One region of the Streptomyces sp. NPDC029041 genome, then DNA from elsewhere that is predicted to be linked to it. Evidence: riboswitches for the same ligand, from Rfam matches in the RefSeq annotation. Region 1 holds a riboswitch; the other holds the start of a gene.
The links. A riboswitch is a leader RNA that binds a small molecule or an ion and turns the genes downstream of it on or off. The one in region 1 is predicted to bind glycine.
Positions count from the first base shown of each region.

Region 1 (3,758 bases):
GGGCGGAGGTCACGCAGGGGGCGTAGCCGTGGCCGTCGACGTCCATGTTCCCGTACTGGGCGTCGGGGGAGCCTGCCTGGCCGTGCCACAGGAGCATCCAGATCTGGCCGGTGTGCGGGGTCGCGAGCGCGCGCAGGAGCGCCTCGTAGGCGTCGTAACGCCCGGGCGTGACCTGGCGCAGCATGTGCTCGACCTGTCCGGCCGCGGCCGTGCCGCTCGCGCTCACCTTTACCGCCCCTTCGTACAACGCCTCGACGGTGCCCTAGCTTAAGCCCGCCCACCGGGTGGAGGGTTGCCCTCGTTCGGCGGGTGCGGGTCCGTTTCTGGCTTGTCGCGCAGTTCCCCACGCCCCTGAGGCGCTGCCCTACCGCTGGTAGAACGGCCGGACCCGGTCCCGCATCCAGGTGCCCACCGGGTCGTCCGTCACGTCCAGCAGCACCAGGTTCACCGGCCAGGGGGCCGGGGCGGCGGTGACGGCGCGGGTGAGTGCGTCCAGGGGGAGGACGCGCAGGTCGCCTTCCCACTGGGAGAGTTCGACACCGACGAACATCACCGGGTCGGCGGTCTCGATCGCGGCGAGGCAGCGGCGGGCGGTGACGACGACGCCGGTCGCCTCGAACTCCGCGGAGGCGGCGGCGAGGAAGTCCACCGGGTCGTCCTGCCAGTCGGGCTCGAAGAGGCGGACCCGGCCGCCGCTCGCGGGGCCGTCCAGCGGGGTCCGGCCCGCCCGGCACAGCTCGGCCACGGCCGGCGGCGGCAGCGGGATGCCGACCACCCCGCCCGGGTTGACGGCTATCCCCGCGTGCGGGGGCAGGCCGCGGGCGAACTCCACGGCGGGCGCGATGGTGTACGACATGTGCGAACCGGCGACCTGGCGGAACTGCTCCTCGGAGCTGAACACCGGTACGAAGGCCTGGCCGTCGATCTCGATGCCGGGCAGGTCGAGGGGGCCGCTGTGCGGGCCGCCGCCGTTGGGCAGCGGGATCCACACGAAGCTCCGGCCGAGCACCTCGACGATCCGCCCGCCGGCCGCCGGTCCCGCGCCGAGGGAGGCCGAGAGCACCTCCTCCAGCTCGTTGCCGGGCCAGCCGCCGTGCGGGTGGATCTGCGTCTGCGCCGGGAAGTCCGCGGAGAAGTCCGCCGGGATGTCCATCTGCCTACCGCCTGCCTGGAACCACTGCTGAGGCTCAAAAGGCTAACGGCTGACGGACGCCGGGCGGCAGGAGGAAGGCCGGTCCGGTGGACGACCGCGCGGGCTCAGCCCGTGAAGCCGATTCTGCGGAGGCTGTTCGCCGCGTCCCGGTCGGCCAGGACGGCCGAGGCGCAGCCGGCGGGGAGGTCGCCGCGCTCCACCGCGCGCAGCAGGCGGGTGCTCGCCGCGCGGTGGCGCAGGAACGCGTAGCGCGAGACGCCGCGGCCGCGGTCGCGCTGGCCGGCGAGGGCCTGCTCGGGGGTGACGTCGAGGAGGAGCAGGTGGAGCGTGCCGCCCCGGCGGCGGGCCTCGCGGGCGAGCCAGCGGCGGACCCACGCCTGGGTGCCGCAGTCGTGCACGACGACGCCCTCGCCGGTGCGCAGGGCGCGCCGCAGCCCGGCGTAGTGGGAGAGGCGGACGAGCGGGCGGTAGAGCGCGTACGGCAGGGCGCGCGGCATGCGGAGGGCCCAGCGGTCGCGGGTGTCCTGGGAGTCGATGCGCCGGCCCGGCACGGCGCGCCGCATCAGGGTGGACTTGCCGCTGCCCGGCAGGCCCGTGACCACGACGAGGTCGCGGGGGCCGAACAGCAGCGCCTGCGGGCTCCGGCCGGCCCGGTCGCGCAGATCGCGGACGACCGGCGCCGGTGCCGGAGCGCGGACCGCCCGGGCCGGTGCGGTCGGCTGCTCGGGCAGCGCGATGCCCGTCGTCGCGTACGCGGTGGTCCTGTTCACCGTGATCGTCCTCCCCTGGGGCCAGGTACGGAGTCCCATCCCCGCCGAGTGTAAAGAGAAGGTAATCCCGCAGGCCTCTCATTTACGTGCCCGTCCTGCAACAGGGCTGCTACAGGTCACTGCGTCCGGCGCGAGGGACTCGTGCACTCCATGGAAAAGGTCCCCCTGCCGCGCCGGAAGGATGCGTGCAATGATGTGCGCGCCAACTGCATACCGGCCGTTTGAATCCGCGCGGGAGAGTCCCCAGCAGCAGTGGTCGCTGGGGCGCCGAAGGAGCAAGTCCCTCCCTTGAATCTCTCAGGCCCCGTTACCGCGCGGGCGAGGCACATCTGAAAAGCGGGCCGTCCCTCTGTGCGACCGGAGGCGTGGCCCCACCCAAGGTGCAAGTCAGGGCCCCCGCGGTCATGGCGAACCTCTCAGGTTCCGATGACAGATGGGGAGGAACGACCTCGCCCGTCCTTGCCTTGGGAGACGACCGACCGTGAGCAGTACAGGAGAACTCCGTCACACCGCGCTCGATGCCCTGCATCGTTCGCTCGGCGCGACGATGACCGACTTCGCCGGCTGGGACATGCCCCTGCGCTACGGCTCCGAGCGCGACGAGCACACCGCCGTGCGCACGAAGGCCGGCCTCTTCGACCTCTCCCACATGGGCGAGATCACCGTCACCGGCCCGCAGGCCGCCGCCCTGCTGGACTTCGCCCTGGTGGGCAACATCGGCGGTGTGAAGGCGGGCCGGGCCCGCTACACCATGATCTGCCGGGCCGACGGCGGCATCCTGGACGACCTGATCGTCTACCGCCTGGGCGAGACCGAGTACATGGTCGTCGCCAACGCCTCCAACGCCCAGGTGGTGCTGGACGCGCTGACCGAGCGCGCCGCCGGTTTCGACGCCGAGGTGCGCGACGACCGGGACGCCTACGCGCTGATCGCCGTCCAGGGCCCGGAGTCGCCCGGGATCCTGGCGTCCCTGACCGACGCCGACCTCGACGGCCTGAAGTACTACGCCGGGCTGCCCGGCACGGTCGCGGGCGTCCCGGCCCTGATCGCCCGGACCGGCTACACCGGCGAGGACGGCTTCGAGCTGTTCGTGAAGCCCGGGCACGCCGTCGAGCTGTGGCAGGCCCTGACCAAGGCCGGCGAGGGCGTCGGCCTGGTCCCGTGCGGTCTCTCCTGCCGCGACACGCTGCGCCTGGAGGCGGGCATGCCGCTGTACGGGCACGAGCTGACCACCTCCCTCACTCCCTTCGACGCCGGGCTCGGGCGGGTGGTGAAGTTCGAGAAGGAGGGCGACTTCGTGGGGCGCGAGGCCCTGCGCGAGGCCGCCGCCCGCGCCGAGCAGAACCCGCCGCGCGTCCTGGTGGGGCTCGTCGCCGAGGGCCGCCGCGTCCCGCGGGCCGGGTACGCGGTCGTCGCCGGCGGCGAGGTGATCGGCGAGGTCACCTCCGGCGCTCCCTCCCCCACCCTCGGCAAGCCGATCGCGATGGCCTACGTCGACGCCGCGCACGCCGCGCCCGGCACGAGTGGCGTGGGCGTGGACATCCGGGGCAGTCACGAGCCGTACGAGGTCGTGGCGCTGCCGTTCTACAAGCGCCAGAAGTAGACACTGGCCGAAGGGCCGCGGCAGTGACCCCGTGCCCGTCGTCCCAGCTCACCAGCAGTCCCCCCTTCCACAGCACTCCCGCGCGTACAGGAGAATCCAGGCCATGAGCAACCCCAACGAGCTGCGCTACAGCAAGGAGCACGAGTGGCTGTCGGCCGCCGAGGACGGCGTGTCGACGGTCGGCATCACGGAGCACGCGGCCAACGCGCTCGGCGATGTCGTGTTCGTCCAG
Region 1 is NZ_JBEZWO010000010.1:281,114-284,871, forward strand. Features, by position in the region: gene AB0F04_RS26815 (enhanced serine sensitivity protein SseB C-terminal domain-containing protein) at 1-226, opposite strand, end outside; gene AB0F04_RS26820 (enhanced serine sensitivity protein SseB) at 365-1,153, opposite strand; gene AB0F04_RS26825 (AAA family ATPase) at 1,258-1,923, opposite strand; glycine riboswitch at 2,146-2,246, shown strand; gene gcvT (glycine cleavage system aminomethyltransferase GcvT) at 2,405-3,526, shown strand; gene gcvH (glycine cleavage system protein GcvH) at 3,630-3,758, shown strand, end outside.

Region 2 (3,758 bases), on a different contig from region 1:
CACCGGGTCGGTGGGTCTCGCCGCCTCCAAAATGCTCGCGAAGATCGCCTCGGAGGAGGCCAAACCCGACGGGCTGGTGGTGATCGAGCCGGGGACGGAGCGGGCCATGCTCGGCCCGATGTCGGTGCGGATCCTGCCGGGGGTCGGGCCGGCCACCGGTGACCATCTGAGGCGGGCCGGGATCACCACCGTCGAGGAGATCGTCGAGGCCGGAGAGGACGAACTGGTCCGGCTGCTGGGGAAGGCGCACGGGCACGGGCTGTACGCCATGGCGCTGGCACGGGACGACCGGCCCGTCGTGGCGGAGCGCGAGGCGAAGTCGGTGTCGGTCGAGGACACCTACGACGTGGACATCCACGACCGGACGCGGGTCGCGATGGAGGTGCAGCGGCTCGCCGAGCGGTGCGTGCGGCGGCTGCGCGGGGCGGGGCTGTCCGGGCGGACGATCGTGCTGAAGGTGCGGCGGTACGACTTCTCGACGCTGACGCGTTCCGAGACGCTGCGCGGCCCCACGGACGATCCCGCGGTCGTCCGCGAGGCGGCGGCCAGACTGCTGGACTCGGTTGACACGACCGGCGGGGTGCGCCTGCTCGGCGTGGGGGTCAGCGGGCTCGCCGACTACACGCAGGAGGACCTGTTCGCCCAGGCGGCGGGGGAACGGGCGGTCGCGGAGAGCCCGGTCGAGGAGCGTGCCGTGGCGCCGGCCGAGGAGCAGCCGCCGCTCGCCGAGCGGCGCTGGCCCGCCGGGCACGATGTGCGGCACGCCGAGTTCGGGCACGGCTGGGTGCAGGGCAGCGGACTGGGGCGGGTCACCGTACGGTTCGAGACGCCGGCATCGGAGCCCGGGCGGGTGCGGACCTTCCGGGTCGACGACCCGGATCTGGAGGCGGCGGATCCGTTGCCCTTGGTGTTACGGATACCGGGGCCGGGGGGAGACCGGGTGTCCGGGGCGGGGTCTCAGGCTGTCTCGTCCGTGCCCGCCAGCTTGCCGAAGTCGTGGTCCGGGAGCGGGGGAGGGGCTGCGACGTCGAGACCGTAGTGGTGGTAGAGCTGCAGTTCCTGCTCGGGGGAGAGGTGGCGGCCCACGCCGAAGTCGGGGGCGTCCTTGATCAGGGCGCGTTCGAAGGGGACGTGGAGGGCGCCCTCGATGAGTTCGCTCGGCTCCAGGGGGACGAAGGCGTCCCTGCTGAACAGGCCGGTCCGTATGGCGGCCCACTCCGGCTCGCCCGTGGCGTCGTCGAGGTAGACCTCGTCGATGGTGCCGATTCTGGTCCCGTTGCGGTCGAACGCCTTGCGGCCGATCAGATTGCGCGGATCGATATCGGTTCGCACGGGCCCTCCACATGGTCGCAACTCATACGTAGACACTACAAAACGGTACAAGTGAGGATGCGGCCACTCGAAGGTTCGTGCGCTGACCTCGCTGGTACGCTGGCAGCGGCTGCTGACCCCGTGCGGGAGAGTCCTCCAGACACCATCGGAGGCGCCGAAGGAGCAAATCCTCCCCGGAATCTCTCAGGCACACGTACCGCACGGACGAGGTCACTCTGGAAAGCAGGGCGGGTGTCGACGGCTTCCGCCCTCACCGACGGTGAAAGCCGGAGGCCTTCGGGCGATCCGGTGAAGCTCTCAGGTTGAGATGACAGAGGGGGAGGCCGTCCGGGTACCCGTGCAGTGGTGCCCCTCGCAGGTCGTGTCGACCAGGAGGCCTCCGTAATGACCGCCCACCGCATTCCGCTCTCCGAGCTCGAAGAGGCAGTCCCCTTCGAGCAGCGCCACATCGGCCCCGACCACGAGGCCTGCGCCAAGATGCTCGCGCACGTCGGTTACGGCTCGCTGGACGAGCTGACCGCCGCCGCGGTCCCGGCCGTGATCAAGAGCGCCGAGGCGCTGGATCTGCCGGGCGCCCGCAGCGAGGCCGAGGTGATCGCCGAGCTGCGCTCCCTCGCCGACCGCAACCAGGTCCTCGGCTCCATGATCGGCCTCGGCTACTACGGCACCTTCACGCCGCCCGTCATCATGCGCAACGTCATGGAGAACCCGTCCTGGTACACGGCCTACACGCCGTACCAGCCGGAGATCTCGCAGGGCCGGCTCGAGGCGCTGCTCAACTTCCAGACCATGGTCGCCGACCTGACCGGACTGCCGACCTCCGGCGCGTCCCTGCTCGACGAGGGCACCGCGGCCGCCGAGGCCATGGCGCTGTCGCGGCGCCTGGGCAAGAACAAGAAGGGTCTGTTCCTGGTCGACGCGGACACGCTGCCGCAGACCATCGCCGTGATCCAGACGCGGGCCGAGCCGACCGGGGTCGAGGTCGTCGTCGCCGACCTCAGCGAGGGCATCCCCGCCCCGATCGCCGAGCGCGAGATCAACGGCGTGCTGCTCCAGTACCCGGGCGCCTCCGGTGCCGTACGGGACATCAAGCCGGTCATCGACCGGGCGCACGAGCTCGGCGCGCTCGTCACCGTCGCCGCCGACCTGCTCGCGCTGACGCTGCTGAAGTCCCCCGGTGAGCTCGGCGCGGACATCGCCGTCGGGACGACGCAGCGCTTCGGTGTGCCCATGGGCTTCGGCGGACCGCACGCCGGCTATATGGCGGTCCAGGACAAGATGGCGCGGAGCCTGCCCGGGCGGCTCGTCGGCGTGTCCGTGGACGCCGACGGCAACAGGGCCTACCGGCTGGCGCTGCAGACGCGTGAACAGCACATCCGCCGCGAGAAGGCCACCAGCAACATCTGCACCGCGCAGGTGCTGCTCGCCGTCATGGCCGGCATGTACGCCGTCTACCACGGTCCTGAGGGCCTGAAGGGCATCGCGCGGCGCACCCACCGGTACGCCACCGTCCTCGCCGCCGGGCTCGCGGCCGGCGGGGTCGAGATCGTGCACGGGGCCTACTTCGACACCCTCACCGTGCGCGTCCAGGGCCGGGCCGACGAGATCGTGGCCGCCGCGCGGGACAACGGGGTCAACCTGCGTCTCGTCGACGCCGACCACGTCTCCATCGCCTGCGACGAGACCACGACCCGCGCCCAGCTGCGCGCCGTGTGGGCCGCCTTCGGTGTCGAGGGCGTCGTCGAGGCGCTGGACGCGGCTACGGAGGACGGGCTTCCGGGTTCTCCGCTGCGGACCGACGACTACCTGACGCACCCCGTCTTCCACCAGCACCGCTCCGAGACCGCCATGCTCCGCTACCTGCGCAGGCTCGCCGACCGCGACTACGCGCTCGACCGGGGCATGATCCCGCTGGGCTCCTGCACGATGAAGCTCAACGCGACCACCGAGATGGAGCCGGTCACCTGGCCCGAGTTCGGGCAGCTGCACCCCTTCGCGCCCGCCGAGCAGGCCGGCGGTTACCTCACTCTCATCCACGAGCTGGAGGACCGGCTCGCCGAGGTCACCGGCTACGACAAGGTCTCCCTCCAGCCGAACGCCGGGTCGCAGGGCGAGCTGGCCGGTCTGCTGGCCGTCCGCGGGTACCACCGGGCCAACGGCGACGCGCAGCGCACGGTGTGCCTGATCCCGTCGTCCGCGCACGGCACCAACGCGGCCAGCGCCGTGATGGCCGGCATGAAGGTCGTCGTCGTGAAGACCGCCGAGGACGGCGAGATCGACGTCGAGGACCTGCGGGCGAAGATCGAGCAGTACCGCGACGAGCTCGCCGTACTGATGATCACCTACCCGTCCACGCACGGTGTGTTCGAGGAGCACGTCTCCGAGATCTGCGCCCAGGTGCACGAAGCGGGCGGGCAGGTCTACGT
Region 2 is NZ_JBEZWO010000024.1:68,586-72,343, reverse strand. Features, by position in the region: gene AB0F04_RS36885 (DNA polymerase IV) at 1-1,039, shown strand, start outside; gene AB0F04_RS36880 (PRC-barrel domain-containing protein) at 958-1,332, opposite strand; glycine riboswitch at 1,446-1,541, shown strand; gene gcvP (aminomethyl-transferring glycine dehydrogenase) at 1,717-3,758, shown strand, end outside.
Region 2: another riboswitch for glycine. It lies ahead of gcvP (aminomethyl-transferring glycine dehydrogenase); the one in region 1 lies ahead of gcvT (glycine cleavage system aminomethyltransferase GcvT).